DNA from 2 places in the Kyrpidia sp. genome. Region 2 is predicted to be linked to the other one. Evidence: predicted binding sites of a transcription regulator. Region 2 holds the regulator's gene; the other holds the start of a gene.
The links. Region 2 encodes LexA, which represses DNA repair genes until DNA is damaged. Its sites were predicted from a motif close to CGAACATATGTTCG; they were not measured.
Positions count from the first base shown of each region.

Region 1: the regulator LexA is predicted to act here: its motif matches at 13,046-13,059, upstream of K6T64_RS06040 (YhjD family protein).

Region 1 covers NZ_JAILZZ010000010.1:47,912-63,638, forward strand. Annotated here, with positions in the region: gene K6T64_RS05985 (ABC transporter permease) at 1-1,202, shown strand, start outside; gene K6T64_RS05990 (efflux RND transporter periplasmic adaptor subunit) at 1,224-2,525, shown strand; gene K6T64_RS05995 (transporter) at 2,686-3,888, opposite strand; gene K6T64_RS06000 (GtrA family protein) at 3,885-4,307, opposite strand; gene K6T64_RS06005 (glycosyltransferase family 2 protein) at 4,300-5,322, opposite strand; gene K6T64_RS06010 (glycosyltransferase family 39 protein) at 5,303-7,546, opposite strand; gene K6T64_RS06015 (PepSY-associated TM helix domain-containing protein) at 7,736-8,200, opposite strand; gene K6T64_RS06020 (peroxiredoxin) at 8,475-9,008, shown strand; gene K6T64_RS06025 (FAD-dependent oxidoreductase) at 9,027-10,322, shown strand; gene galU (UTP--glucose-1-phosphate uridylyltransferase GalU) at 10,632-11,552, shown strand; gene K6T64_RS06035 (hypothetical protein) at 11,734-12,375, opposite strand; gene K6T64_RS06040 (YhjD family protein) at 13,075-13,332, shown strand; gene K6T64_RS06045 (DNA polymerase IV) at 13,308-14,585, shown strand; gene K6T64_RS06050 (YolD-like family protein) at 14,604-14,963, shown strand; partial or broken gene K6T64_RS16835 (PD-(D/E)XK nuclease family transposase) at 15,226-15,402, shown strand; gene K6T64_RS16840 (PD-(D/E)XK nuclease family transposase) at 15,515-15,709, shown strand.
Region 2 covers NZ_JAILZZ010000001.1:112,421-128,147, reverse strand. Annotated here, with positions in the region: gene K6T64_RS00675 (branched-chain amino acid ABC transporter permease) at 1-255, shown strand, start outside; gene K6T64_RS00670 (ATP-binding cassette domain-containing protein) at 225-1,775, shown strand; gene K6T64_RS00665 (LLM class flavin-dependent oxidoreductase) at 1,955-2,950, shown strand; gene K6T64_RS00660 (flavin reductase family protein) at 2,977-3,609, shown strand; gene K6T64_RS00655 (fumarylacetoacetate hydrolase family protein) at 3,606-4,619, shown strand; gene K6T64_RS00650 (homogentisate 1,2-dioxygenase) at 4,657-5,814, shown strand; gene K6T64_RS00645 (metal-dependent hydrolase) at 5,910-6,698, shown strand; gene K6T64_RS00640 (AAA family ATPase) at 6,815-7,888, shown strand; gene K6T64_RS00635 (GTPase domain-containing protein) at 7,885-8,502, shown strand; gene K6T64_RS00630 (methionine gamma-lyase family protein) at 8,556-9,908, shown strand; gene K6T64_RS00625 (MerR family transcriptional regulator) at 10,046-10,465, shown strand; gene glnA (type I glutamate--ammonia ligase) at 10,543-11,883, shown strand; gene K6T64_RS00615 (c-type cytochrome) at 11,997-12,404, opposite strand; gene lexA (transcriptional repressor LexA) at 12,462-13,076, opposite strand; gene K6T64_RS00605 (helix-turn-helix domain-containing protein) at 13,289-13,591, opposite strand; gene K6T64_RS00600 (LysM peptidoglycan-binding domain-containing protein) at 13,908-14,318, shown strand; gene K6T64_RS00595 (DsbA family oxidoreductase) at 14,380-14,985, opposite strand; gene K6T64_RS00590 (FTR1 family iron permease) at 15,327-15,727, shown strand, end outside.

The sequences.
Region 1 (15,727 bases), on a different contig from region 2:
CCGTCGAGGCGATGCGCCCGCCGGTTCCCGTCTTCAACCGGAGATTTTGGATGGAAAAGATTCCTGGATTCTGGACGGCCTTCACGGTCCAGGGTCGGATGGCCGTGCGCAACATCGCGAGAAACAAGGGGCGCAGCTTTTTTACATGGATCGGGACCGTCTTCACCTTCACCATCATGGCCGTCTTGTGGTCTCTGACTTCCGCCGAAGACTTCATGGTCATGGAGCAGTTCACCAAGGTGCAGAAATACGATGTCAAAATCGCCTTCAGCAAGCCGTTGCCGGCGGACCCAGCCGCACGAGAGCTGCAGCGGGCCGGGGGGGTCAAACGGGCGGAACCCTTGGCGGAGGTTCCGGTGAGCCTTGAGTATGAGTATCGCAAAAAGGACGTGGTGGCTCTGGCTTTGGAGCCGGACTCGCAACTTTTCACGCCCCTGGACAAAGCTGGGAACCCGGTGCGGATTCCTCCGGATGGCATGGTCTTGTCCGCACAGATTGCCGACAGCCTCGGGGCGGGGGTCGGGGACGTGATCCGGGTCGAGAGTCCCTGGGCCAAGGAGTTGCCGGTCTTTGTCCGGGTGGCGGAGGTCGTTCCTCAGTATCTGGGCTCCAACGTCTATATGAATCGGGAGGCGATGTTCCGGCTATTGGGGCAGCAGGAGGCCGCCACCTCCGTGCTGGCGGCGGTCGATCCCGGCTCTGTCGCGGGCCTCAAGGACGCCTTTGCCGAGGCCCGCTGGGTGAGCACCATTGAAGACAAGCGCCAAATGATCGAGAAATATCAACAACTGATGGCCTCGTATTCGTATATGATTTGGGTGATGGACCTGATGGCGGTCGTCACAGGCTTTGCCGTGGTGTACAATTCCAGCGTCATCTCCCTGGCGGAACGAAAACGGGAATTGGCTTCTCTTCGAGTGCTGGGCTTGCGGTCCCGGGAAGTGACGGAGGTCATCTCGGTGGAGCAGTGGTTGCTCGCCGTCGCGGGGATTGCAGGCGGCGTCCCGCTGACTTACGGGGTCAACTGGGCCATCTCCCGCAGTTTGAGCAGCGACTTGTATTCGATACCTGCGTTGACGCCGCTGTCGGCACTGTTTTTGGCTTTGGCAGGCACGGTGCTGGCCGTGTGGCTGGCGCAGCGTTGGGTGGCCCGGAAGGTGGCGAAGTTAGATATAGTCGGGGTTTTGAAAGAACGGGAGTAACGGGCGAGGAAGGGACCGAGGATGAAACGGTGGGTGAAATGGGCGCTTGTCCTGATCGGGGCGGTTGCCGCTGCGGCTTATGTCGTCTGGAACACCCAGCGGCCGCTTGCAGCGGAACTGATCGCGGTGAAACCGCAAACGGTGTCGCTGGATTTTACGGAAGAAGGGATTGTGGAGGCGGCGGTGGATCGGCCCGTCTACAGCCCGCTCGGTGGAACAATTGCGGAACTGCCCGTGGAGGAAGGACAGCGGGTGGCGAAGGGTACCCTTCTGGCCCGAATCGATACGAAAGATCTGGAATACCAACTGGCCCGGTTGAAGGCTCAGCGCACGAGTCTGGAAGGGCAGAAGGACAAGTCGTTCCAGGAGTTGGGCCAGCAAGTCCAGCAGCAGCAGTTGGTGCTGGAGGAAGTCCGGCGGCAGTTGGAGCAGAGCCGGCAGGATTACCAGCGCACGAAAGGTCTGTACGAGGCGGGGGCGGCTCCCAAAACGGATTTGGACGCGGCGGAGGGCAAAGTTAAGCAGTTGGAAAACGAACAGTCCCAGCAGGAGTCCAAGCTGCAACTCTTGCAGGCCCAGGCGAGCGGCGTTACGCCAAGGGGTGCGCCGGGCGGCACTGGAACCGCCGCAACGGCGACGACGGCTACGGAGGCATATTTTCAGGGTATGATCGAGGAGGTGGACGCGCAGATTCGGCAGGTCGAGAGCCGGATTGCTGACAGCCGGATTACCGCGCCCGTGGACGGGGTGGTGCGGGAACTGAACGTGAAGCCAGGGATGGCGGTCGACCCTCAGAGCTTGCTCATGAACTTGACGGGAACGGGTGGATACCGGGTCGGCGTTTACGTTCTTACCGAAGACGTGCTGTATGTCAAGCCGGGGATGAAGGTGACCCTCATCCAAAAGCGCAAGGACGGGGATTACCGCTTTTCCGGCACGGTGACGGCCGTCGCTCCCTCGGCCGTGGAAAAGGTGTCCACCTTGGGGCTGACCGAACACAGGGTGAAGGTGACTGTCCAGCCCGGCGAGAATGCCCCAGATCTGAGGCCGGGCTACGCCGTTGACGTTGAGTTTCGCGTGTTGGAGCAGGCGAACAAGCTGGCGGTACCCAAAACCTGCCTGTTCTCTTTCGGGGACGGCGACGCCCTTTGGGTGGTGCGGGACGGCCGAGCCCGGATACAGAAAGTGAGGAAGGGCATGGAGACCGACCAACTGGTGGTCATCGCGCAGGGGTTGAATGCCGGGGATCTGGTGATCAAGAATCCCCAACTGGAGGGCCTGAAAGAGGGGAAACGGGTGGCGGTCGGGCCGCCGACGCAGTAGCATGACAGGCCGATGCGGAATCTGTACACCGGGTACATCCTCCGCTGTGGCGAAGGCCATGGAGATCCTGGAAGCGGAGTGAATGCGGGTTGGGTACAAAGGCCATCCCGTCACCCTTTCGATACAAGCGGTGTTTTACACCACTTGACGGGACATTACCTTACCGCGGGTGGGGAAGGACCATCTCTTTCTTGGTCATGATCAGCATTGCCACAAAGATGCCGCCGTTTATATACACCATCCACAAACCGAGGGACGGATCAAGGGCGCGGTAGCAAACCGCGTAAAGGTTGTAAAACGAGGTGATGGTTAAACCGGCGGCAAGGAGCGCCCATCTTTTGTCCCACAATGAGACGGCGATGGTAAAGATCAAGGCCATGAGGATGTACCGTTCATGGATTTCAGTCGGCAACATGTAAAAGGAGAAGCTCAGGACGGTCGATGCCTTGAGCAGGGCTTCCACCGTGATCTCCCTTCGACGCCACAGATAGAGGGCCACGTGTACAGTTGCGAGAAAAAGCAGGAACATCCCCAGCATTTTATAGGTCACGCCGGCAAAGAGGACGGTACTGTCCGGAAGGCGGGGTGGCGTTCCGAACAAATAAAACCAGATGTTCAAGGCGTTCATGCTGAGGAACGGGTATTCCGCCGTCGGGCGCATGTAGGCCATTTCCACCATATTGGACAAGCTGCCGTGCATGGCAAAGAACAGGGCGACCGCGGCTAAAGGAACCGCGACTCCCGCGAGGAATCGCCCGAGACGCCGAAAGTGCCCGGCCGTCACTGCTTCTCGGACCTCGCCGACGGCGAGAACGGGGAACACGACGATGGATTGAAACTTGCTCAGGAGCGCGGAGGAAAAGAGAGCCCCGGCGATCCCCGCCCTCTTTCGCAAGGCCATGACCGCCGACAGCGCCAGGATGCCGGGGAGAATGTCCACTTGACCCCACACGGCCGTATCGAAAAGGAGGCCCGGGTTCAGGCAAAACAGGGCAACCACGAACCATCTCCATTTACCCGGTGTATCTTTGGCCAGGAGGAAAAATGCGATCATGGCGACGGCGTGGATCGCGATACCCGGGAGTTTGATCCACAATCCTCCAGGAACGACGCGGATATGGAAGAAGTTCGCGATCCTGCCGTACAGGTCCAGGATCATCAAATAACCCGGAGGATAATCGACTCTCGGACTTTCGTAAATCCCCGCCAATCCGACCTGCTGCAGCCGGCGCATCCAGGAGTCAAAAATCATTTGATCGCCGACAAACCCCCGGAAACGTCCGGCCAAAACAACCTGAAGCGCAATCGACAGGCTCCACAGAGCCCAGAACCCCGCCCAATTCCATGCGCGACCACTTTTCACCGCCGGACTCCTCCTTTATCCGAACGAAATACCCACCGCTTGCTTCCCGCGAAATTGATGCCCATGGCCAGGAGTGTAACCACGGCTTTGGCAAGGGGGAGGGACCAGGATCTTTTCTCCAGTATCAAAAGGGCGAGGGAGGAAATCCCGCAGGACACCCCGTTTACCAGCAGGAATTTGGCGAACTCCGCGGCACCGGGCCGAACCCGACTCCGAAAGGTGAACGAACGATTCCACAGGTAGCTGTTGCACACTCCGCAAGTGTATGACACGGCCTGGGCGGGGGCGGCTCCCCAGTGCGCCCCCCGGACCAAGACAAAAAACACGAGGAAGTCCACCACGGTGTTCAGCATCCCGACCATTCCGAAACGCATCCATTGGCCGGCCCGGTTCCGCCATATTTTGGCCGCCTCATTCATGGGATGACGTCCTTTTCAACCGTCTGGCGCTCTCCACAATGTAGAGGGGGCGTTGACGGACCTCGTCGTAAATTCTCGATACATACTGCCCCATCATGCCGATACCGGTCAACACCAGACCGTTGCCGATCAGAATGACCGCACAGAGCCACAGCACATCCGACCGGCCTCCGGCCAGGTAGCGGCCCGCAGCGACGAGGAGGACGGCCACGCCGGAGGACGCCAGCGCTCCGCCGACATACAGGGGCCATTTCAAAGGCTTGTCGGAGAAGGAGGTTACGGCATCCATGGACAGCCGGACCATTCGGCGCAGCGGATACTTCGTTTCTCCCGCCAGCCGCGGTTCCCTTACGTATTCCAAAGCCGCCTGGCGAAATCCCGCCCAAGCCACCAGCCCTCGCATGAACCGGGCTTTCTCCGGCATTCGGGTGACCACGTCGCACACCTTTCGGTCGATGAGGCGAAAATCTCCCGTATCCACCGGGATCTCAATGTCGGTCAACCGCCTGAGCATCCTGTAAAAAGCGGCGGCCGTCCAGCGCTTGAACCGGGTTTCCCCCCGCCGGGCCACCCGCTTCCCGTACACCACGTCGTACCCTTGCTTCCACTTCTCCACCATGCGGGGAATGAGCTCCGGCGGATCCTGCAGGTCGGCGTCGATCACGATGACCGCCTTCCCGGACGCATAGTCCATGCCGGCCTGCACCGCCGCCTGATGGCCGAAATTTCGCGAGAAGTTCACGATCTTGACCGTCGGGTCTTCGACGCTCAAAGTCTCCAGAATGGATCGGGAATGGTCGGTGCTCCCGTCGTTTACAAAAATGAGCTCATACGGGGTCTGAAGCTCGTCCATGACGGACTTCAGTCTTTGACACGTTGTGGAAATCACATCCTGTTCATTGTACACGGGTATGACGACCGAATAGACCGGGCGTTCCTCGTCGTCGGTTCGTCCGGCTTCGTTCAGCCGAGCCGCCTGCTCGACAACCCTGTCCTCATGGCCCGACGTATTCATAGAGCTCGACACCTCCCGGCCTCATGTTCGTCCCGGCCGAGGCGGGTGACGATGTGGAAGCCCCCCATTCGCTGCCCGGGACCAATTTGCAATGGGTCGTGATCCACTCTGTGACGGCGTACTGCCGCCCCCCTCCAAACCCTCTTCCGTCCAAAAGGAAGTAGCGGAGCTTCCCGCTGCTGGTCAACTGTTGCAGTTTGTCCACGGTGATCGCCGGATCGGAGCCGAGAAACCCGCCCATCGCCATGACCGGCAGTCCGGTTTCAAGGATGAGAGGGGCTGCCGTATTGGCATTCTGCGTGGCGACCAAGAAGGAACCCGGCGATGCCTGATAGTGTTTGACCAAGTAGGCCACCAGAGCGGGGTTGTCGCCCAACATCCCGCGGCCGAAGCCGTCTGGAGGAGTTCCGCCGCCAAACCCATTGGCGCCTCCCGGAGGGAAACCGCTCGGCAGACCCCCGCCGCTGAAGCCGCCGTCGGCCCCCGGCGGGAAGCCGCTCGGAAGCGTTCTGCCACTAAACCCTCGGTACATCCCGGAACCGAATCTGTTCGGAAAAGATCCTTCGCCGAAAGCCCCGTTTCGAGGAGGGCCTGCCTGCGGCATTGTGGCGTTGACCCCGTACAGGGCGGGGGTCAGGGACCAGTATCCCGGCGCGAGGAGCAGCGAGGCGATGCCGAGGGCTGCTCCCGCGATCTTCCACCCTCTGAATCTGGAGCCCCGCCACAAGATTGCAGCGGAAAGGAGCACGGCGGCGGCCGACCCGAAGATTAGTGCGCCGCGAAGCGCCGGATAATCCCAAACGATTCTATATTGCAATGCCAAGTCAACGAGAATGACCGCCGGCAAATACCAGCGACGCCGTCCGCCCGCCCGGAAGTCGCGCCACAGGGTGGTTAATCCGGCACCCGTCAGGGCGGCGATACCGGGTGCCAAGGTGATCAAGTAATACGGATGGAAAAACGTTGCGGCACTGAAAAACGCGATCATCGGCAATAACCATGCCGTCCAATACAGGGCCGCTGTCTCCCGGCGACGGAGCGGCCGGCGCCAGCGAACGCCCCGGAGCAACCGGATGGCCGACAGAAGCGCGATGGGCAAAAGCCAAGCGATTTGGCCGCTGAGCGATGGCTCAAACAGACGAAACAGTCCCGGTGTTCCAGTCCCGAACATTCCTCCGCCGGGCGGATTGCCACCGAGGCCGCCGCCCTGCGGCACGAAGCCCGTCCGGGGATCCCCAAACCCGGAAGACGGCGGTCCACCCGGGGCCATTCTCCCGCCCGGGCCGGCAAACCCATTTGCCCCCATGAACGGGCCCTGGGCCCAGTTGCGCCCATCCTGACCAACGGCGCCCGGGTTGCGTTGACGTTGCGCAAATTGATCCCCGCTCGATTGATTCCAAGGCGCTGCTCCCCCCGGATGCATGCCCCCCCTGGGGCCGCCGGTCAATCGCTGGATGCCGTTGTACCCGAAAATGAGCTCCATCACGCTGTTGGTCTGGGAACTCCCCACATAGGGCCGCTGGTCCGCGGGGGTCAAATCCACCACCACCGCCCAGGAAAACGAAACGGCGAGCAGAACCGCCGTCATTCCCGCGAGATGGACAAGCTTCTTCTTCCAATCCATCTTTGCGGCCACGGCGTACACGAAATAGATGGCGGGAAGAATGAGATAAGCCTCCAGCATTTTCACATTGAAACCAATGCCCTCCGCCAGGGCGACCCCCAACAACCAGCGCCATTTTTTCGTTTCCAGAGCCCTGAACAGGCACCAGGTCGCCAGCAACATCACAAAGACGAGAGTACCGTCCACTTGGTTTGTCCGTTCCACGGCGACGGCGATCGGGGTGAGCGCCATCACGGCGGCGGCGATGAGCCCCGCAGCAATTCCGAAATATCTCCGGACCAGCGCATACAGGATTGCCACTGAACCGACGCCCGCCAGGGCCTGGGGAAGCATCAGGGCCCATCCGTGAAAGCCGAACACCCATGCAAACAGGACCTGGATCCAGAAACCTACCGGGGGCTTGTCAATGGTGATAAATCCGCCCGGATCAAAGGAATTGAAAAAGAAGTTGTGCCAGTTCAGAAGCATGCTTTTGACCGCCGCGGCGTAGTATTCGTTTCCGTAGCCCTGGCGGTTCAGTCCATAGATGTTCAGGATGGCCGATAAGGCCAATATTCCCAAAAGGACGGTGTGATGTCCTTTCCATTTAAAGCGTTTCACACGAGTTCCTCCCGTCCACTGTACCGGCTGTTGGTCCGTGCGACTTTTCCTTCACTTTTCACCTGCTGCGCGCTGCCATTTCCAGGCCGAGTTCACGATTTCACGCAGGCCCCTCACGAAGGGAATTTGCCCCGCCGGTTTCCCTACGGGGCCTTCGCTTCTGTGTCGCTCGGGAAGAGGTTCGCCCGTTCAAACCCCGTTTTCTTCGCTTTGCGGGGTGAACTTTCTCCTTCTTTCCGCCCTGAGAATCTTCAGCGAGAGATAAATGCCGGTTCCGGACAACAATATCATCGCCACGGCCACGAGGTCGGTCAGCCATGAAACGTTGACATTGCCGATGCGGCCCACGTGCAGGCCGCGAATAATCCCCATGATTCCAAAGTTCTCTCGGTCTCGCTGGAACGTCCCGCTTTCTCGGGGAGGAATAACCCCGTTCCCTTGTACGGCTCTTTCTATGTTTTGGGTATTCACGGCCGAACCTCCGCTGTCACCGAATCGTTGTTCGATAGGGGGATTCCCACCGATTAATCGGGGTTCCATCAAGAGAAGCCCTGTCAGCGCCTCCAGGAATATGAACAGCGAAGAGATAAGCCCGATCCACAAATGAATTCTGCGAACCCGCTTCAAAGACTCCAACTCCTTTCTCCACGGCAAGGGTATTTCACGGCCCTATCGGGGCACTCTGTGAGCCGGACATTGCGGTTTCATTCTAGCGCCATACTTTGATGGCACGGTGGAGAAGGTTTGGAGAAATCGTTGAGATTCCGCTGCTGAGAAAGGAGTTTGGCAGCGGTGTCGGGTGAGAAGTTGGGCCGGGGCAGGGATAAATTTATACTGATTATAATTTAAGATTGACTTGTATAAGATAATCTGTTAATCTAAGTCCATCATGATCCCAACATTTTTTAAGGAGGAGATGGAGTTGACAATGTCGTTGATAGAAAAGCCCGCACCGGATTTCAACATGGAAACGGCCCTCGGAAACGGGAGGGACTTCGGGAAAGTGGCCCTGTCCGATTACAGGGGAAGATGGTTGGTATTTTTCTTCTATCCCCTTGATTTTACCTTTGTTTGTCCCACGGAGATCACTGCGCTGAATGATGCCCACGAACAATTCGCGGCATTGGACACGCAAGTGTTGGGGGCCAGCATCGACAGTAAATATTCCCATGCGGCGTGGATCAACACCCCTCGGGAGCACGGCGGGCTCGGGCCCCTGCACTTTCCTCTCGCCTCTGACATCACCAAACAGGTGAGCCGCAATTACGGTGTTCTCATAGAAGAAGAAGGGGTGGCCTTGCGCGGGCTGTTCATCATCGATCCGGAAGGAATCGTGAAATACCAGGTGGTTCACCACAACAATGTGGGGCGCAGCGTGGAAGAAACTCTTCGGGTGTTGCAGGCGCTGCAATCCGGGGGATTGTGCGCGGCCAATTGGAATCCGGGAGACCCGTTGCTGTAATTGGGAGGGAGAACACGGATGTCCACGGAGGTTATCGTATACACGAGCACGGGGTGCCCCTACTGCCACAGGGTCAAGGAGCAGCTCTCAGAATGGGACATTCCCTTTGAAGAGAGGAATGTCTCCAAAGTCAAGGAATATTTTGATGAATTGAGAGCCAAAAAGATTTTCGGTACCCCCGCCACCCTGATCAACGGCAAACTCATTCTCGGGTTTCAACCGGAAAAAATGCGCAAAGCTTTGGGGTTGGAGCAACAGGCGGTGGCGGACGCCGGGCAACATGAGGAAAAAACGGAGAATCAGGTAGGAGCCGGACCGGAGAAATCGGTGCCGCCGGAGGATATTTTTCAGCCCGTCACTTTGGAGATATTGAACGAAGTGTATGATTTCGTCTCCATCGGCGGCGGCCCGGCCGGCAGTTCGGCCGCGGTGTATGCGGCCAGAGGCCGGTTGAAAACCCTGGTCATCGACAAAGCTCCCGCGTCCGGCACCCTGGCTTTGACTCACAAGATTGCCAACTATCCCGGGGTCCGCAAAACGATGACCGGTTGGGAACTGCTTGCGGAGATGCAACTTCAGGCCAAAGACTTCGGGGCCACCTTTGTGCGCACCCAGGTTTTGTCAGTGGATTTTTCCAATCCGAATGAGAAGAAAGTCCACATTCCGGAAGGGGTTATTCGCGCCAAAAGTGTGTTGATCGCCGTCGGCGCAAAAGCCCCTTCCGGCAAGATCAAAGGAGAAGAAGAATTTGTCGGCCGGGGGGTGAGCTATTGTTCCACGTGCGATGCGGCGTTTTTTGAAAACCGGGTGGTCGCCGTCGCCGGGGACAGTGAGGAAGCGGTGCGCGAGGCGGAAGTTCTGGCCAAATTCTGTAAAGAAGTCCGCTTGCTGATCCCGGGTTCAGAACTCAGGGGGGAAGTGGACCTGTCGGGATTGGAAAAGAGGCCAAACGTACGCCTTTACAAGAGGTACCGCATCAAGGAGATAATGGGAGACCATGCGGTGGAGCGCATTGTTGTGCTGGACGGCGAACGGCGGGAACAAACGTGGGAAGTGGACGGGGTTTTCCTGTATCTGGCCGGCATGAAACCCGGGACGGATTTTCTGATGGACCAAGTTGAGCGGGATGAGGAAGGGTATGTGGTTGTGGACGAACAGTTGAGAACGAACGTCCCGGGCGTGTTTGCCGGCGGCGACGCCCGCCGCACCCCCGCCAAGCAGGCGGTGGTTTCGGCCGCCGACGGGTGCGTGGCCGCTTTGGGAGCGGACCAGTTTGTCAACGGGAGGGACAAAATTCGGGTTCAGTACAGTTAAATGCGGGTTGCCCGGACACCTGATCATGCCGCTCCCCCGGTTCACGGATCCCGGGGGAGCACTCGTTCCATGTCTCCACCGCTTCTTCCCCGGTGCAGACAACCGAATCACGGAGGAGGTCCGCCATGCAGGGGCTGAGGTGGCTTCTGTTCCAAAAGCGGTTCGGGTATAATGGGCTCCGTACTCGGCCGTTGCCGACTCTCTGGAAGGAACGTGCGCCGGGCATAATCGCGCAATGATCGTACGGAGGGGCCGGCGCCGGGTGTCGGCGGGTCTATGCCGGCGCGCTCGAAGGAGGTTGGACAGGAATTGTTGAAGCCAGTGCGGAAAGCCGTCATTCCTGCGGCGGGTTTGGGGACCCGGCTGTTGCCGGCGACCAAAGCGCAGCCGAAAGAGATGCTGCCGATCGTGGACAAGCCTGCGATTCAGTATATCGTCGAAGAGGCGGTGGCGGCGGGGATCGAGGACATCATCATCATCACCGGGAGGAACAAGCGGGCCATTGAGGATCATTTTGATCGCAATATCGAGCTGGAGATGGAACTCGAGGCCAAGGGGGATGAGAAAGCCCTGGAGGAGGTCCGGCGGATCGCGGAACTGGCGGACGTATATTACATTCGCCAGAAGCAGCCCCGGGGATTGGGACATGCGGTGGCCTGCGCCCGGAGTTTTGTCGGAGATGAGCCTTTCGCGGTGCTTCTCGGGGATGACGTGATGTTTGCTGAGCGGCCCTGTATCGCCCAGCTCATCGACCTTTATGAGGAGACCGGTGGGACGGTGGTCGGGGTCCAGGAGGTTCCGCCTGCCGAGGTCAGCCGGTACGGGATTGTGGATCCCGACGGGCCGGGGCCAAAGGGGAGGGGCCATCGTGCGAAAGCTTTGGTGGAGAAGCCGGCGGTGGAAGAAGCCCCTTCGAATCTCGCCATCATGGGACGGTATGTTATCACCCCGGAGATTTTTTCGATTCTCCATGAGCTGCCGCCGGGAAAAGGGAACGAGATCCAGTTGACGGACGGCCTGAACGTCCTGTGCCGAACGCAAGGGGTCTGGGCGATGCCTTTTGAGGGGCGCCGGTTCGACATCGGCAATCCCATGGGTCTGCTCCGCGCCTCTGTGGAGGTGGCTCTGCTGCGGGAGGACCTGCGGGATGAGTTTGCCAGGTTTTTAACTGACGTTGTGGGGATGCAACAATCTGCAGCCGCGGCGATACCGGCCGATGGGAAGCGGTGATTGTTTCTCCATTCATATTGCCGGCCGGACCGTGGCCCGAGGTTGCAAGAATGATGCTCAAGATGATAATTCTCACGGGCCTCCAAACGGGCATTGTGCCGAAAGGCCGGCCGGAACAAAAGAGTGGGGCATACAGCGGCAACCGGTTTTGATCCGCCATTCAGTGCCGGAGCCCCGGCTATCAATTAGAGGAAAGCGCCCGTTGCCAGATTTCCAGGGTCCGTTCTCCGGTGATCACCTGAGGTTTTCCGCCGCTCGGGAAGTAGAGGGTCGGGTATTGGTGCAGAACCCGGGACCGCACGTTGTTGTCCAGGAGATAGTAGATGCTGGGAAAATGAACTCCCAGGGCCGTCTCTTCCTGCTCGGTCAACGATACGGCCTCTTTCAGGGTGGTGCCGGGAACGAATCCGGTGGAGACGATGATCGGCTGCCGGACGGTGTCCCGATGCTGGTACAGCAATACGAGGGTGCGCTGGCAGTGGGGACACCAATAGGCCTGGAACAAAACGGGTAGCTTGGTGAGATCGAGAGTCATCTCTTTTCCGTCGGCGGACAGGACGGTCACTCGGTCGACGGGGGCTGGGCTCGGCTGAAAATCAGGGCTCGGGGTGATGACGTTTTGCTGCAGTTTATTCTCAAAGGGTGGATTGGAGGCCGGCGGATTGGGTACAGGTCCTTGGCCAGGTCTGGGTCCTTGATAAGGCGGCGATGCCGCAGGTCCACAGCCTATCAAAAGGGTCACCGAGGCGACGGCGACCGCAGCCCATTTTAAGGGACGAAAAAAGGCCTTCAACAAATGAGCGGCACTTGGTGTCATTTGCATGACGAATCCCCTTCCCGGATGTTTGGATGGCAGTGCCATTATAGCATGTTCGAAGCAGTGGGAGGCAGACGGAAGCTGCGCATGCGGGGAAGGATCCGGGAGCCGGGCTCGTGTGGAGACGAAGGCCGTGCTTCTGTGGAAATGAAATGGGGCGGTATGTGAGCCGCCGGAGATTTTTGCGATCCTCCGACGATCTTCCGCCAGGAAAGGGCAATGAGATTCAGCTCACGGATGGGCTGAATGTCCCGTGCGATCGCCCAAAATTCCGCTGATTAGTCCGAATCCCGCGATCATTGGGAAAAACTCAAAATAGGGTGCCAAGTGAATCCCAATTTGGAAGGGCATAGTCCAGGAAAACGTGATGGCCATTGGCAGATAGAGTGACAAGAGGGTGAACGGGAGAAACACCATGGCCAGGATGGCCCAATTGAGGTGGAAGGTCCAGTTTCGAATGTAAAAGAGCCGCCCCAGTGTCTGTTTTCAACATCCGTCCCTCCCTGTGATTCGTAGGATCCACCTGTGAACCGTTGTTGTTGTATGTGGACTCATCATATCACAATTTCCGTTGTCTAAATACTCGTTTGAGCCCTTGGGAGGCCTGAGGGGCACCCGCCCGTCCCAAGGTCTTTTTGTGCTTGATTCGGGCGGGCCTCGGGTATACAATGGAACTGGAACATACGTTTGTACGTGGAGGTGGCCATGCGTCCCACTGCGCTGATTCGCAGGATGTTGCAGATCGAATACCTTCAGAAGGAACTGACCCGGGAGATGAGGGCGGTCAAACAGGAGTTGCGGGACCGGGGGGTGACGGTCATCGAGGTGGAGAACCGTCCCCTGGATGTCCGCGTGCACTATAAAGTGAACGAGCGTCACCAGGAAGCGCTGTTCATGACGCCCATGCTCTATGCCGAGGTGGAAGGGGGATTGCGCAGATGGTTGGGCGAGATCCCGGAGTGACTTGGGTGTATGGCTTGGTGGACATGCAAAGTTTCTATGCCTCGGTGGAGGCGGCGAGCCGACCGGAGTTTGCCGGACATCGCCGGGAAGATGACGATAAGACAGATCCCCTTTTGATTGTGGCCGGCGATCCTGAACGCCGCTCTGGGATCGTGCTTGCGGCGACACCTCCGGCGAAAGCGGCGGGGGTGTCCACCGCCATGAACCTGGGCGAGGCTCTGAGGATGTGCCCAAAGGCCGTGGTGGTCAAGCCGCGGATGCGGTTGTATCTGGAGACGAGCGTTCGAATTCATCATACGATCCGGCAGATGTTCCCCCTTCACGAGCCCTTTAGCGTGGATGAAGCGTTCTTTGCCTTACCCTACCCCTCCGCCCTGTTTCCGGACCCCATCGCGGCGTCGGGGAGACTCAAAGAAACGATTTGGGACCTGTTTCGCATCCGATGTCGCGTGGGTTTGGCGCCGAATAAGTGGATGGCGAAGATGGCCAATCGAGCGGCGAAGAAGGAGCCGAGCGGAGTGGTGTGGTGGACGGAGAAAGATGTGTCCTCCCGGCTGCATTCCCTGTCCGTGTATGAGATGTGGGGGTTGAAGCGTCGGGCGGAAATCTTGGACCGTGAGTTTGGCGCGACGACCATCGGGGACGTGGCGGCGATTCCGGAATCGCGTTTGCGGCGGCGATTCGGGGTGTGGGGAACGATCATTCACCGGTGGAGTCACGGCCTGGATGATTCCCCCATTGACCCGGATGCCTTTGCTGCTCCGAACAAGGGATTCAGTCACCGGATCACCCTGCCCAGGGATTTTTCTGAACGCGAGGACATCGCGGTGGTGATTCTGGAGTTGTTGGACGAGGTGTGCGCCCGGTTGCGGAGCGTCCGGCAGAAGGGCCGGCGGGTGGGTCTCAGCCTCACATACGCCAGGTTCGAGGGTGGTTTCAGCCGGACGAAGACGCTGGGCCGTGCTTTCAATGCGGCTGAGGACTTTTATCCTCATGTGATTCAATTGTTGGATCGCTGGTGGGACGGGTCCGGGGTGCGGGCCGTCAGTGTGGGGGTGGATCTGCTGGAGCCCGAGTCGGATACGATGCAACTTTCGCTGTTTAAGGACGTGGCGAAACGAAGGCGGCTGTCCGAGGCCTATGACCAAGTTCGCGCCCGGTTCGGAGAGACGAGTATCATGCGGGCGGCGAGTCTGTTGCCGGCAGGCCAACTGCGGGACCGCAGCCAAAAGATCGGCGGACATTTTATGTAAATAAAGGAAGGGTGCCGAGTGCGGATCACGGAAGGGAATCTTTTTGCGGCGATGAGGCTGACGCTGCCCGAGCATCGGGAGATGGCGGAACGGCTGGAGCGGGAAGCCAGCCGGCGTCGGGCGCCGGAGTGGACCGAGGATCGGTGGTCGGAGATCGAATATGTCCTGGGGGAGGCCGTGGGGACGGGAAGCCGGGTCAGGATCTCGCTGTTTGGGCCCTATGAAGATGAGGTGTGGGAGGGGGTTCCGGTTTTGCGAAATGGCCGGGTGTATCTGGAGGCAGGGGACGGCGCGGGGAGGAGGGCCGTGCCGCTTGAGCGGGTTGTGGCGATTGAAAAGTTGGGGATGGCCGGGCGGGAGCCGTCGCGTGCGGAATAGTGCGGTCAGGATGGTCGAGGGGATCGGTTGTGGTTGCGGCAGCGGTTGTTCGGGTAGTGAGGATGGTTCGGGCTTGGGGAAAAGGCGGGCTGGAAGAATATGACCTGTCGAAATGGGGAGGGGGTGTTTGTCCATCTTTTGCGGAACTCGCTGTCCACTGGGAGCGGACAGATGGAGACTGTTAGGGACTTGTGCCTTCGGGAGGATTCGGGTTGGTCCGGCCGGGCCTTTTGGATGGAACGGCGAAGGATCAGAGGCTATAATGAAAGGAGAAGGGGCGGGGGTGAGCCGGGTGGAGCTGTTGAGCCCCAAGGTCGACTTCGTTTTTAAGCGGATTTTTGGCACCGAGGAAAACAAAGATGTCCTGGCGCATTTTTTGAATTCTGTGTTTGAAGATTCGGGCGAACCGCTGATCGCCGATGTGGAGATCCTCAATCCGTTTTTGGAAAAAGAAGCGCTGTCGGACAAGTTGGCGGTGCTGGACGTGAAAGCCCGGACGGGAGAGCGGGACGCTGATCAACGTCGAGGTCCAGTTGTGGAACCACCAGGATATGGAAAAACGAACACTGTACTACTGGGCGAAGCTGTTCCAGAGCCAACTGAAGGAAGGCGACAGTTACTATGCGTTGCAGAAGGCTGTGACAATCAATGTGGTGGATTTTCGGTACATCGAGACGGAGGTTAGAAACAGCTTCTTTTCTTTTAACAATTATCCAAAACAGGCGTTGTCAACCAACATTATCTGATATAAGCTAATATCAGGT
Region 2 (15,727 bases):
GTGGGCGGCCCTCTCTCAATATGGGGACCGATTATTGGTGCATTGGTTCTGACCGGTCTAACCGAAGCCTTGCGCAGCGTCATGCCGATGTTCGGCACGGATGCTGTGGGACCGTTGGAAACGCTGATCTTCGGGGTGCTTCTGCTGGTGGTTATTCTGTTTCTGCCTAGCGGGGTCATGTCTCTTCCGGCCAAAGCAAAGATCGTAAGGGGGGAAGGTAAACCGTGGCGCCGATACTCGTGGCCGAGAACCTGACCAAGCGATATGGCGGGATTTACGCCCTTCGCAAGTGCAGTTTCGAGGTAAACCATGGGGAAATCATCGCGGTGATCGGACCAAACGGCTCCGGCAAATCCACCCTATTTAATTGTATTACCGGGCTTACTCGACCCGACGAGGGTGAGATCTTGTTCAACGGCCAATCGCTCATAAATATGCCACCGCATCGAATTGCCGAGCTCGGCGTTGGCCGTACCTTTCAGAACATCAATCTATTTTCAGAACTTACGGTACTTCAGAATGTCCAGATCGGGATCGCTTCATTCCGCAAGGTAAAATTCTGGAAGGCCCTTCTCACAGGTGGAAGGGGAATCAGTCGTCGAGCCGAATCTGATGCCCGATCAACTCTTCAACACTTCGAGTTAGAGTCGCTAGCCGATATACCGGCCAGGGAGTTATCGTTCGGGCAGCAGCGATTGGTGGAACTGGCGCGCGCCCTAAGCCAGAAACCAAAGTTACTGCTTTTAGACGAGCCGGCTTCCGGATTGAATCAGAGCGAACGTGAACGACTACTGGAACTGTTGGTCGACATCAGTCGTCAAGGTATCGCCGTGATTTGGATTGAACATGACCTGGGTAGCGTCATGAAAGTGGCTCACAAAGTGGTGGTTCTCGAATTCGGCGAGCAAATTTGTTACGGAGCCCCAGAAGAGGTGCAAAAGGACCCGAAGTTCATTAAGGCGTATGTAGGCACAGAAAAGGAGCCCTATTTCAATCGAACGATTGAACGTAGTTTACAACAAAAAGAACCTCTGTTGACCGCCCAAGATCTTCACACCTCCCGGGGCACGGTGCGTGCACTGAATGGGGTGAGCCTGAGGATCGGTCAAAGTGAATTGGTCGCTATCATCGGCCCAAATGGAGCCGGGAAATCCACGCTCTTAGGTACCTTGGCGGGTCAGTTTCGTCCTCATCAAGGGCAGGTTCAGTTTCGGAACATGTTGATTACCGGTCTTGCTCCGGAGTCGGTGCACCGTTTAGGAATCACCCTGGTTCCCGAACGGCGTGGCTTGTTCCCGACCATGACTGTAGAAGAAAACTTAATGCTTGGCGCTTATGTAGAAGTTGCATTTATGAGATCGCTGGGTTTGCCGCCGAAGGAGGTGATGCAACGATGTGAGAAGATATACGCGCTGTTCCCTCGATTGAAGGAACGAAGAGAACAACTGGCAGGCACCTTGAGTGGAGGGGAACAACAGATGTTGGCCGTTGGCAGAGGTCTGATGGCCGAGCCCGTGTTGCTGATGCTAGACGAACCATCTTTAGGATTGGCGGAAAAGCTTGTGGAGCAACTGTTTGAAGCCCTGCGTCGACTAGCGGACCAAGGGACAACCGTCCTTTTGGTCGAGCAGAATGCCCGAGCGGCGCTGTCTATCGCGGACCGGGTCGTCGCCCTTGATCGGGGAACCGTTCGTTTTGAGGGCTTACCGGATGAATTCGGGGAAAAGGAGATTCTCCACCTCTATAATGCACGACCGATGGAAATCGGCCTATAAACGAAATGAAGTCGCCGAAGCCGGCGATCTTAAGCTGTCTACCCACGGGGGAAGGGGGAACACCCCGACCTCGGGAAGTGGGTCGGGCGCAGCCATGGATGTTCAGACAAGGCTGTGCTTTTTTGTCGATAAAAATGAAGATCTCGCAGACTTTTGTCCGCGATTCGGGAGGGATCACTGTGAAGTTCAGTTTGTTTACCGTCTTTGACAACTATTCGGAACTTGTTCCCCGGTCGGCGGGTCAATTTTTCGACGAGGTTTTGGAACAAACCATGCAGGCGGAGCAGCTAGGATTTGATGGCGTCTGGTATGCGGAACACCATTTTTCCGAGTACGGGGTCAGCCCCTCGCCGCCCGTCCTCCTAGCTGCTGCTGCCAAAATGACCGATCGGATCCGATTGGGAGTGGCGGTATCCGTCCTGCCGCTGCGGGATCCGGTTCAAGTCGCCGAAGATTATGCGGTGGTGGATGTCCTGTCCGGGGGACGCTTGAACATGGGCCTGGGAAGCGGATATCTGACTCATGAGTTCCACGGGTTCAAGGTACCGATGGGAGACAAGGCGCTGCGGTTCAACGATGCACTGGATGTGCTGCTGAAAGCATGGAGAGGGGAGACTTTCTCCCATGAGGGGCCTTATTTCCAATATCCGGAGATCCGGTTAAACGTGGTCCCGGTTCAACGTCCGCACCCGGAATTGTGGGTGGCATCTCTTCGCCAAGAGGGAGTCAAACACATCGCTCGCATGGGACACCGGATCATGGGCATCGCGTACGTGAACAGCAATTCCCGGGAAGAGCTGGCCGAGGTCATTCGGACGTACAAAGAACATTTTCGATCCCATGGACACGGAGACCCCGAGCAATTGGAACTTCCGGTGGCCTTTCATGTCCATGTCGCGCCATCCCTGGCCGAAGCAGAAGCTAACGCAAAAGAAGCCATCAATCTGTATTTGCGCACCCGCAAATACGGAAAGAACATCCAGTACGAAGATTTGCGGGCCAGGGAACAGGCGATCTTCGGCAGCCCCGATGAAGTCGTTGAACAGATTCAGCGCTATCGGGCAATTGGGGTAAACCACTTTATGGCCCTCATGAATTTCGGCGCCCTGGAACATCGAAAAGTCATGCAATCCCTCGAATTGTTCGCAAAGCACGTCATTCCTGCCCTGCGTTAGAAGACCGTGCAGGAGGAGGTGCAGTAATGGAACTGGATCCCGCGAGGTTCGATCGCCAACACAATTACAAGCTCCTGATCGGAGCGGTGCTGCCCCGCCCGATCGCATTCGTGACCACCAGGGGAAGAGACGGCTTGGTCAACGCGGCACCGTTCAGCTTTTTCAACGTGGCAGCCTCGGATCCGCCCATGATCACCCTTTCGATCATGCGGCGGGGCGGGGTCATGAAAGATAGCGCGCGCAACATTTCAGAGACCGGAGAGTTCGTGGTCAATGCCGTACACCGGGATCTCGTCGCCGTGGCCAACGCCTGCTCCGCGGACTACCCGCCGAACGTCAGCGAGGTGGAGGTGGTGGGAATCGATCTCGTCCCGAGCCGAAAAATCAACGTGCCGGGGATTGCAAAGGCCCGAATCCGCATGGAGTGTCGATTGGAAACCATGATTCCCTTGGGGCGCGGTCCGAATGCCGATTTGATCGTGGGGGAAGTGATCCACCTCTTTGTCGACGATGCGCTGTATCGGGACGGAAAAATCGACCTGCACCGATTTGATCCCGTGGGACGCCTGGCTGGCGCCGACTATTGCCGGGTGGAATCGATTTTCTCGCTGGTGCGGCCGACTCCCCCGCAGGCTGGTGAAGGAGGTAAAGCCCGGTGAAGTTTGTCTCCTATCAAACGGCTCATTTTGCCCCCCTCCGGCCCGGGTGGATACTATCAGACCGGTGGGTGGTGGACATGGAGTTGTCCCTTTACTGGGGCAGGGAGGAAGGTATTGTGGATATTTCCCCGACCATCTTTCCGAAAACCATGTATCAGGTGCTCCAACGTTGGGACCTGTGGCTGCCGGTGATCCGGACGATCGACACCCTCATGCGGGAACGCATGGCAAACTGGGGGGCGCAAGCGGAACCGGGAGAGCAGGCGCATCAGTTCCTTGGACCGCTTTTGCATTCTGCGGACACCGTCCACCTCGGCCCTCCGGTGCAACCTTCGACATTTCGCGATTTTTACGCGTTTGAAGAGCACGTGCGAAACGCCCGGGCTCGTCGGGGTCTGGACGTCGTTCCGGAGTGGTACGAATTCCCTGTCTTTTACTTCTCCAATCCGAATGCCTTACTCGGGCCGGGAGAACCCGTTCGGCGTCCGCCTTATACAACCATGCTGGACTATGAACTGGAGACGGCCTGCGTCCTGGGGAAAGGGGGGATCGACGTATCTCCGGAAGAAGCCGAATCCATGATCGCGGGCTACATGATTCTCAACGATTGGAGCGCCAGAGACGTCCAGCGGGCGGAGATGAAGGTGGGGCTGGGTCCGGCCAAAGGGAAAGATTTTGCTACGTCTCTAGGCCCGTGGTTAGTCACCCCCGATGAGCTCGAACCATACCGAATCGGCGATCGCTATGATTTGGAAATGACAGCCACGGTCAACGGGGAAGTCTACTCAAAAGGGAATTTGAAAGATATTTACTTCACGTTTCCGCAAATGATTTCTCGGGCCTCGCAGGGCGTGCGCCTGGAGCCCGGAGAACTGATCGGATCGGGCACTGTAGGCTCTGGATGCATCCTGGAACTGGGTCCAGAAACGCATCCGTGGCTGCAAGTGGGGGACACCGTAATGTTGACAATTACCGGACTGGGGTCGCTGAGTAACACCGTTGTTGAATGACGGTTGATTGAAATGAAAGGAAAAGGGGAGAGCCGTGATGCCCTTTTATCACAAACTCGGTATTGTGCCGAAGAAACGCCACATCCAGTTTCGCAATCCCAAAGGAGGTCTGTACCTCGAAGAGGTGTTTGGCACCCAGGGATTTTCGGGGATTCAATCGATTCTCTATCATCTGCACACACCATCGGCAGCGAGAGATTATGAGATGATTGGCCAAGTCCCGATGGATGAAGAGGGCAGCGATCAGCCCGGACACCACCGCCATTTTCGAACGTCGGCGCTGAAACCATCGGGGGATCCGGTTGCAAGCAGGCTACCTCTGTTGTTCAACGATGATGTACGAATTTGCCTGGCGAAGCCCACCGAGCCGATGAACTATTTCTACCGGAATGCCGAAGGCGATGAACTGATCTTTGTTCACCAGGGCACCGGGGTGCTGGAATCCGTATTCGGGGAGTTGCGATTCGGCCCCGGAGACTATCTGGTCATTCCTGTCGGCACCACGTATCGGCTCAACTTGGGCGAGGGCGATAACGTACATTATGTGATCGAGGCCAAGGGTCCCATCGCACCTCCGTCGAGGTACTTGAATCAATACGGGCAGTTTATGGAAGACGCACCCTTCTGCGAAAGGGATATCCGGGTGCCGGATCGGTTGGTGACCCATGATGAGCAGAGGGATCACGAGATCCGCATTCGGCAGAAAGGGAAGATTTTCCGCGCTGTGGTACCCCATCATCCTTTGGACGTTGTCGGCTGGGACGGCTATGTGTACCCTTGGGCATTCCACATTGAAGACTTCGAACCACGAGTAGGGAAAATCCATCTTCCGCCACCGGTTCATCAGACATTTCAAGGGCCGGGCTTTGTGGTCTGTTCATTTGTCCCTCGACTGTACGACTTTCACCCCGAGGCCATTCCGGCGCCGTATTATCACAGCAACATCGACTCGGACGAGGTGTTGTATTATGTGCACGGCGAATTCATGAGCCGTAAAGGCATTGAACCCGGATCCCTAACACTCCATCCCCGGGGGGTGGTCCACGGACCCCAACCCGGAAAAATCGAGGCGAGTATTGGTCAGCGGGAAACGAATGAGCTGGCAGTCATGGTCGACACCTTCCGGCCATTGACCGTCTCTACGCATGCCCGGGAATGCGAAGATTCGGGCTATCCCTTCAGCTGGTTGGCCTGAGAAGACGTCCGACCATCTTGCTCCAGCGGGGTTATACCCCGCTTTTTGCTCTAATCATAAATGAACAGATCAACTGCGTTTTAGGAGGGGTGGTCATGAAAATCTTGCGTCTTGGCCACGCGATGTATGCCTTCGCTACACGAGGCGGAAAGCGGTATCTCATTGATCCGTTCTTCGATTTGAATCCGGGTTGCCCGGAGAAGTACACACAAACGGAATTCTTGCAAAGTGTCGATGGCGTCTTACTCACGCATGGTCACTTCGACCACGTGAGCGGACTGTCGTTACTAAAGCAGGCAAACCCCGAAGTACTTGTGGTGTGCCAATATGAACTCGGGATGCTTTTGACACGGGAAGGATTTCAGAACGTTTACCCGATTAATCTTGGAGGCAGTGTGGCGTTGGAGGGTGTAACGGCAACAATGGTTCCGGCTCGCCATACCTCGTCTTACCGAGAAACGGAAGGGAACCCAATTTACGCTGGAGAGTCAGCCGGATACGTGTTGGAATTCACCGGTGATCATACAGTCTATCATTCCGGTGACACCGCGATTACCATGGACATGAAGCTCATCCAGGATTTATACGAACCGAAAATCGCCATTCTTTCTGCATCCGGGCATTTTACGATGGGACCGAGAGAGGCCGCCTATGCGGTGCGAAACCTTTTGCGGGTCCGATACGTCATACCGAGCCACACGTTTCCGACGGAAGCAACTGCCGCCCGGAAGGACGTGTGGCAGAACCTGGTGCAAAATGTGCCGGCTGTTAACGCGATGATGGGCCGGGACGAGGAGCTCGCCGAACTCCTGCAGGATGACCCCCATACCCGGGTAGTGATTCTGGGCTACGGGGAAGAACGAGATTTCGACATGTCAGACTGACCTGCTGTCGGATCCTCTTCCGCCTTCCGTCCGCGGTCCGCGACGGTGGATCTAGGCATTCACCCATCTCCAGCCTCGCGCATACACTGCAGCAACAAGCGCGAGGGGGAGTTGCCGTGAACAAGACGGGGAAACGACCAAGTCCTGCCGCGGAACGAATCCTTAATCGGTATGTCCAGGGGGAGTTGGCGCTTGCCGAAGCCCTGCGACAGCTCTATGCGTTCCCGTCCCGTACCCCTGAGCACTTTCAGCCGGCCAAATCGACGACACAGGTCGTCGACTTGGGGCATTCCCGGCTTCCAACGGTGAAAACTGCGGAAGACGGGGCCAAGAGGACATCAGCGGATTCCTACGAAGATCTTTTCCGCGAGATGCTCGACGAGTTAAACCGGTTTATCGGCCTTCACCGCCTCAAAAATGTCCTTCACGAGGCCTTTGCTTTCGCGGAAATTCAAAGGCGCCGGGAGGAGCTGAACCTCAAGGCGGAACCCGTGGTCTGGCACATGATTTTCCAGGGCAATCCCGGGACGGGAAAAACGACCATGGCCAGATTTATGGCCAAATGGCTGCATCGTTTCGGAATCCTCAGCAAGGGACAACTGGTCGAGGTAGAGCGCGCCGACTTAGTGGGTGAATATATCGGCCACACGGCCCAAAAGACCCGGGAACAAATCCAGCGCGCCCTGGGAGGGGTACTGTTCGTGGATGAAGCCTATTCCCTGGCCCGGGGAGGCTCTAAAGATTTTGGCCGAGAGGCGGTCGACACGCTGGTGAAGGCCGCAGAGGACCACCGGACCGACCTGGTCGTGGTGCTCGCCGGATACCCTCGGGAAATGGAGGCATTCTTACGCCTGAATCCTGGGCTTCCTTCCAGGTTTCCGATCCAATTGCATTTCGACGATTACTCGGCCGACGAACTTCTCGCCATCGCCGACCGCATGTTGGCCGAACGGGAGTATCGGCTCTCTCCTGACGCCCGGCGCCGGCTCAGCGCCTGGTTGAGCGAACAAACCGCCGCCGGAACTTGTTTTGGTAACGCCCGCTTTGGCAACGCCCGCCTGGTCCGCAACGTCTTAGAACGCGCCGAGCGCCGCCAGGCCCGCCGCCTCCTCCGAGAAGGAATCCCGGACCGGGAGGCGTTGATGACTCTTCAGGCCGAGGATTTCACCTGGGAGGTGGGGGAGAGGTGAGGATACAGGGGACGGTGGTCGGCATCACTGCCGCTGGAAAAACCATGTTCTGGCTACAACTGGGGGCTCTGCTCGCCGGCCGCAAGCTGCCCATTCGCCGGATGGATCAGCGGGGACGCACCGTCAAGGAGCGGTTAGCCGTGGAAGAAGCCCGCCGGCGGCTGTGCGCCTTCGGGCGGCACAAGACCCAAGAACCGCAATGGGTGGACGCCGCGGTACGGCGCTGGCACCCTTGGATCAAATTGCGGCTTGTCGATACGGCGGGTTTGGTGGCGGATATCCATCCCGACACACAACTTCGACAACATATGGGAGAGTCTCTTCGGTGTCTGTCGGAGAGCAGGATCTGGTTTCACGTCGTCGACCTCGGGCGCACCGCGGCCCAGGGCTTTCAACTGAGTGATGTCGATCGTACGCTGATGGAAGTGGGCAGGCAAACGTCCCATTACGTCGTCATCGGGAACAAAATCGACTTGCCTGGCGCGGCCCGGGCGGCGGAGATGCTTCTGAAACACGGGGAAGATATTCCGATCTTCGTGGTGTCGTCTCTTTATCGCACGGGCTTTACACCGGTGGTACAATGGTTGCGAGAGGTCTGTAAACATTCCGCTTGACGGGCGCGAAATGCGAAGACACCTCGTCACCCGTTTATGATAGAATCCGGAACATGGGGCCCGGAATTGCGGAGTTCACGGGCCGCGTTATCAGCAATGAGGTGAGCACCATTCACACAGAAGGTCCACACAGCGATCGCCAGGAGGATTTCACGCGGATCGCAGAAACAATCGAAGACCGGATTGCCCGGCGCCGCCGCGCCATTGAACGCACGGCCATGATGAATCAAGAGCGGGTACTGGAAGCTTTTCGGCACTACCGCGTCGCCGATGTGCACCTGCGGGGATCGACGGGATATGGGTACAACGACCGGGGCCGCGAAATTCTCGATGGCATTTATGCCCGTGTCTTCGGGGCGGAGGCCGCTTTGGTGCGCCCTCAGATCGTGTCCGGGACCCATGCGCTGGCCCTGGCACTGTATGGCGTTCTTCGCCCCGGGGATCGGTTGGTCTATGCAACCGGAGAGCCGTATGACACGTTGCGCACCGTGATCGGGAAGGGAACCGGTCAAAGTGAGGGTACATTGGTGGAGTGGGGGATAACCTATACACAGGTGGATTTGACATCGGATAACCGGGTGGACCTGGAAGCGTTAGAGAAGGTACTGTCCGCGGCCCCCGTTCGTATGGTGGTGTTGCAGCGCTCCGGGGGTTATTCGGGTCGCCGGGCGCTTTCGGTGGACGAGCTCGAACAGGCCATCTCCTTGGTCAAAAAAATCCAACCGGATGCGGTGGTTCTCGTGGACAACTGCTACGGAGAGTTCACCGAAACCCGGGAACCCACTGAAGTTGGGGCAGACTTGGCCGCGGGCTCGTTGATCAAAAATCCTGGAGGGGGATTGGCGCCCACCGGCGGGTACGTGGTTGGGCGAAAAGATCTCGTCCATGCGGCCGCTTGCCGCTTGACAGCCCCGGGAGTGGGGGAAGAGGCCGGGCCGACGGGCGTGGAATGGCGCCTGTTTTACCAGGGATTTTTCCTCGCCCCTCACGTGGTTTCCCAGGCGCTTCAATCCGCAGTGTTCGGTGCCGCCCTTTTTGAAACGTTGGGCTTTCCAACCCGGCCCCGGTGGAATGATCCCCGAAGCGATCTGGTCCAGCAGTTCGATCTGCCCTCGGCGGAGGCCGTGCTGACGTTCTGCCAGGCCATCCAGTCCGCATCTCCGGTGGATTCCTACGTCGTCCCCGAGCCCTGGGCCATGCCCGGGTATCCCGACCCAGTGGTCATGGCCGCGGGGACCTTCGTCCAAGGCGGATCCCTGGAACTGTCTGCGGATGCCCCGATGCGCCCCCCGTACCGGGTTTTTGTCCAGGGTGGTTTAACCTACGAACACGGTAAACTTGCTTATCTGCACGCGGCTCAGTCCTTGCGTTCCTCCGGCTTTCTCCCTAAAAGTGAGCGGGCCTAACAGTTACGTTAACTCACATCGAGTTGACAACTTTGCGCCCCTGGGGGTATAATGAGTGAGAAAATGAGTGCATTCCCCGTCCGTGAACCCCGTGATCAGTGGTGATCAGTATCGGAAGCCAAAGGGGATGATCGCGTATGTCAGATGATGTGCGGCGCAATTTGGCCCTCTTTCCCATCGGGATCGTACAGAAGTTGACCGAGTTGAGCGCTCGGCAGATTCGGTATTACGAACAGCAGGGATTGATTCAACCCATTCGCACCAAGGGCAATCAGCGCCTTTTTTCTTTCCGGGACGTCGAACGCTTGCTCGAGATCAAGAAACTGATCGATCAAGGTCTGAATATCGCGGGGATTAAAAAGGCCTTGGGACCGGCCGAAAAACCCACTGATGTCGAAGACCTTCCGAAGGAAGAGCGACTTGCGGTGGAAGGGAATCGCAACCTCACGGACCGGGACTTGCACGAGTTGCTGAAAAAAGAGCTCATCGCCCAATTGGAGCGACCGGGTAGACCGGCGTCGCTGATCCAAGGCGAGCTCTCCCGGTTTTTCCGTTAAAGAGCGAGACGATTCCCTGTCAGAGGGCGGGGAATCGTTTTGTTACATATCTGTGAAGAGAAGAAAGGAGTCCATCGATGCCACGCCAGTACACACGTGAAGACATTATGCGAATGGTGAAAGAAGAGAACGTCCGTTATATTCGCCTCCAATTTACTGACTTGCTCGGTATTATCAAAAACGTCGAAATCCCGGTGAGTCAGTTGCCCAAAGCCCTGGACAACAAGATCATGTTCGACGGTTCTTCGATCGAAGGTTTCGTCCGCATCGAGGAATCGGACATGTATTTGTATCCGGATCTCAACACTTGGCTAATATTTCCCTGGATCGGGGGAGACGGAGGGCGAGTGGCCCGGTTGATTTGCGATATTTACCTTCCGGACGGCACTCCCTTCCCCGGAGATCCCCGGGGAATTCTCAAACGAGTCCTGCGCCAAGCCCAGGACATGGGTTTCTCCACCATGAACGTCGGGCCGGAACCGGAGTTTTTCTTATTTAAGATGGACGAGTCCGGAAATCCCACCACCGAAGTGAACGATCAAGGGGGATACTTTGATCTGGCTCCGGTAGACTTGGGGGAAAACTGCCGCCGGGAGATCGTATTGGCGTTGGAACAGATGGGCTTTGAAATCGAGGCCTCCCATCACGAGGTGGCGCCTGGCCAGCATGAAATCGATTTTAAATATGCCGATGCCGTGTCGGCGGCGGACAATATCATGACCTTTAAGTTGGTGGTCAAGACGATCGCCCGGCAGCTCGGTCTGCACGCCACCTTCATGCCAAAACCGGTGTTCGGGATTAACGGATCCGGCATGCACACCCATCAATCCCTGTTCCAGGGGAGCGAGAATGCGTTCTACGATGAACGGGACGAGTTTGGCTTGAGTGAAACGGCGAAACAGTACTTGGCCGGAATCCTCGCCCATGCTCGGGCGTTCACCGCCATCGCCAACCCTACGGTGAACTCTTACAAGCGCTTGGTGCCAGGATACGAGGCGCCGGTTTACATCGCGTGGTCGTTCCAGAATCGGAGTCCCTTGGTGCGAGTGCCCGCTTCCCGGGGCTTGAGCACCCGGATCGAAGTGCGCAGCCCAGACCCGTCGGCCAATCCGTACCTCGCCTTGGCGGCCATGCTGGCTGCGGGACTGGATGGAATCCGCAACCGCATGCCCTTGCCGGAGCCGGTCAATCGCAACATTTACGTTATGACGGAAAGCGAACGCGTGCAGGCTGGGATTTTGACGCTGCCTGCCAGTTTGAAAGAAGCTCTGGATGAGCTGAGCCGGGATGAAGTCATCGTCAATGCCCTGGGGGAACACGCGTTTACACATTTTGTCGAGGCGAAATTGATTGAGTGGGATATGTTCCGCACCGCCGTCCATCCCTGGGAGCGGGACCAGTACTTGAACCTGTATTGATCGGTGCCGTAAAACAAAAGACGTGGAAGCTCGCCTTAAAGGAGACGAGCCAATGGAGTAAACAACCCCTGCAACACTCTGCAGGGGTTGTTGCCTATTGATGAAGTTCTGCGTTACTTTTGCTTCGCCAACCAGGCAGCCACTTGCTTGACTTGGTCATCGGACTGGAGTCCGCCTTTGGGAGGCATAATCGGTGGATAACCGGCTACCGGCTTCGGATTGTTGATATACTCCACCAGTTGCGCCTCGTTCATCTTGCTCCCGATGCCAAGAAGCTTGGGCCCAGTCTGACCTTCCAAATTCGCTCCGTGGCAACTCGCGCAGGATTGAGAGAAAATCTGTGCGCCCGGGTCGCTCGTATCAACGGGTCCGGAGCTACCCCCTGACCCCGAACCGCTCGCCGTGGCCTCGGTCGACCGTCCCGTTTGAATGGGGAACCAGTTGGCAAATACTCCGATGATAAAAACGAGGCCGAGAACCACCGGTAGGGCAGCCAGAGTCATGCCTTGCCATCTCTTCACACTGACGTCCTCCTGTTCTTAGACTGAGCTGAAACCATCTCTCTTCATTCTACTACTTCATCGAATCGAACGGTAGAGACCGATCACGAGGCCGAGAATTGTCACAGTCTTGTAATAGAGTGGGGTCATGGTGGAATTCTCCGGCTGAAGGCGAATGCGATCTTTCTCCTGGTAGAATCGCTTCACCGTGGCTTCGCCTTCATCTGTCATCGCCACAACAATGTCGCCGTTTTCGGCGGTGGGTTGCTGGCGAACCACCACCAAGTCACCGTCAAAAATCCCGGCCTCAATCATGCTGTCGCCGACCACTCGGAGCAAGAAGACGGGGTCTCCCCCGGTCCAGGACGCAGGGAGGGGAAAATAATCTTCGATGTTTTCGACAGCGGTGATCGGCAACCCCGCGGTAACCCGGCCCACCACTGGAGCCATGGTGACCGGCCCGACCGTTTGTGCATCCTCCTCCAGAATTTCAATGGCTCTGGGTTTCGTCGGATCCCGGCGGATGTACCCCATCTGCTCTAGCCGACCCAAGTGACGATGGACGGTGGCACTGGAAGACAAGTTCACTGCCTCGCCGATCTCCCGAACGGAAGGAGGATAGCCTTTCTCTCTCACTTCTTTCTTGATGAAATCGAGGATATCCTGCTGCCTTCTTGACAATTTCACGAACATCACCTCTTCTCATGGGTGGATCCTGCACGGATCTCGCAAACTGGACTTTGAACCAACGCTCACCTTTTGGGGCATGAGCTTTACAGGGGCACGGCGCCCATCTCTCAGCTGTCCCACGATCTCCGGAGGAAGATCCGTTCTGTCTCCGGGTCTCCCACCATCAAAGCGCTGCTCTCCCGTACCTGCACACCGTCGGGACGGATAATCGCGGGTCAAGCGCCTTCGTTCCAGGAAACCCGTCCCGAACCATCGGCCGGTGAATCGATGCCAGCGCATTGCAAGGGATGTACGGGTGCACTGGCGAAAAACCCGTATTCCTCGCTGTGCCTCCACAGCGTCAGGAGTCTGGCCAACTCTCCATACGACAACAGGGGGTACCCGGCTTTCAGCCGCCTCTTCTGCAAAGTGAGCGCCTTGTTCCAGACAAACCGCGCACATCCCCGGTATCGAGTGAGACACTGGGCCTGTTCTCTTGTCGGTTCCAGTCGACAGTGAAAGGGCTTGAGAATTTTCATGTTTCTATGATACACCCAATCTGCCAAGAAAACAAACGTATATTTGCCGAAAAAAGGAGCGGTCTTGTCTCCTTGATCTGACAGATTATCGAGAGTCAGAGAACACCTGAATGCCGCGCCTTATTCTCTTCCCGACATGATTCGAAAACCCTTGACACAAACGTTTGTTCCATCTACACTAAATACGAACATTCGTTTCGTTCTCTCTGTCGCATTCGAAGCATAGAGATGGGGGGACGAGCTGGCTCTCTGGGCGATTGTCGTCCCAACATGCTGACAGAGACAACAGATACCTAGGGAGAGGGGGAGAGAGGAGATGGGTACGCCTCTGAGGAGATCGGCCGAAAACGAGAAGGCGCAAGCGATCCGTTTCAGGGTGGATCCACGGAAGGCCGGGGCCCGAGCCTACCCTAGCCGCCACCGGGGCAGATTGGCGCGGGCAAACCGGGCGTGGAATCGGGCCGTGTTTGTGACGGGGCTTCTTGTTGTCATGGGGCTGGGGACAGCGGGAGGAGTTTTGCTGCACCACCATCCCAGGGCTGAAGCGGGAGAGGACAGAACCATCATGGTATACGAAGGGGACACCCTATGGAGCATCGCGTCACAGTACGCGGGACCCGATGTGGATGTGAGGGAGTGGATCTATCAGTTGCGCCAGCTCAACCACTTGACGGGGGAGGGCACCCTTTATCCGGGCATGATTCTTCACTTGCCCGCCTCGCAATGAAGAACCCGAATCGGTATCTAGGAGCCGTTGAGCGCCAAAGGCGCGGACGCCGCTGACAAAATCAACCTTCCGCCTTCGTTCCGATGAGTTGGATCCATTCGGTCAGCCCATCGGCGGTGGGCAGCTGGTCAAAGTGATGAACCTCCAACCGGCGGTGATCCGCTTCATAAACCGGGATGGTCCAGATTCGCGCATGTGCCGCGCGCTGGAAATCCGCCTGTAACTGCATGCGATACTTCTCCTGATCCAAAGCATTCCAATAGCCATCCCCGGACAGCCCGGCGGCTTCTGCACATTCTGTCAGAACTTTGCGGTCCGACACATCCAATCCTTTCAAAAACCGGGCATCAAAGACCTGCTGGTGATACGGCTCCTCAACGCCCTGTTCCCGGGCGTAATACATACCGGTGAGGGCATCCTGGGTGTCAACTGCCCTCATGAGGCGGATGTCGAGGCCCAGATCTTCAGAAGCCGCCTGGACATAGCGCTTCACGCCCTCCCGGTAGTCATCCGGTTTTGGCGGGGGAGAAGCATCCTCGGGCATTGCCCAGGCCACCCATTCGATGGACACACCGGCCCTGTTTGCGGCCTCCCGCAGGCGATATCGACCGATATAACAAAACACGCAATTATAATCGAAATAAGAAGTGATTCGCATGGTGAACATCGCACCCCCGTTTCTGCCTGTGCCCTGGGTATACTTTCGGCAGGGCACTTTCTTCTCGATAGCTTCACTTTACCCAAATTGCGGACGGGTGGCAAGATGGGGTCGCCACAGTCCTCATTACTCCGTCGCTCTGCGATAAAGATCCCCCTTGTACCCTTTCTCCGAGCATGATATAGTGATATACGCATGGGAAAATTGTAATTCTCAGTATCGAAAGAAGAGAAGGAACTCTATCTTTTTTGGTTCCTAAATGAGAATAATTTTCATATTCAATTCCGCTTGCCGAAGGCGAAGGCTCGTGAGAGTCCTTTTCCAACATAGAAAAAGAGAGGTGTGCAGGATTGATCAAGAGAATCCTGTTGGCCATGTGTTTTCTCTTCGCCCTAGCCATCCCTTCAGCTTTGCACATTGCGGCCGCTCCAGCGGACGATATGCGGCAGGCCCAAGACTGGGTCGCCCAAGCCCTTGATCGGGCGCGACAAGGGGACCTGGACGGCGCCAGGGAAAGCTACCGCCAGTTTACGGAAGTTTGGCTGGCCAAGGAAGATGGGGTGAGGGAGACCTCTCGCCAAGCATACAAAGACATCGAGGACGCTATGGGGCAGGTGCAACTATCCTTCGCCCAGGGAAAACCAGATCAAGTGGAGCACTCCCTGACCGCCGTGCAGGATACCTTGCGTAAATTCATCGAGGGCGGTTACTCGGCTGATGAACCGCGTTCCACGAGCGGTAAGGCCAAGGT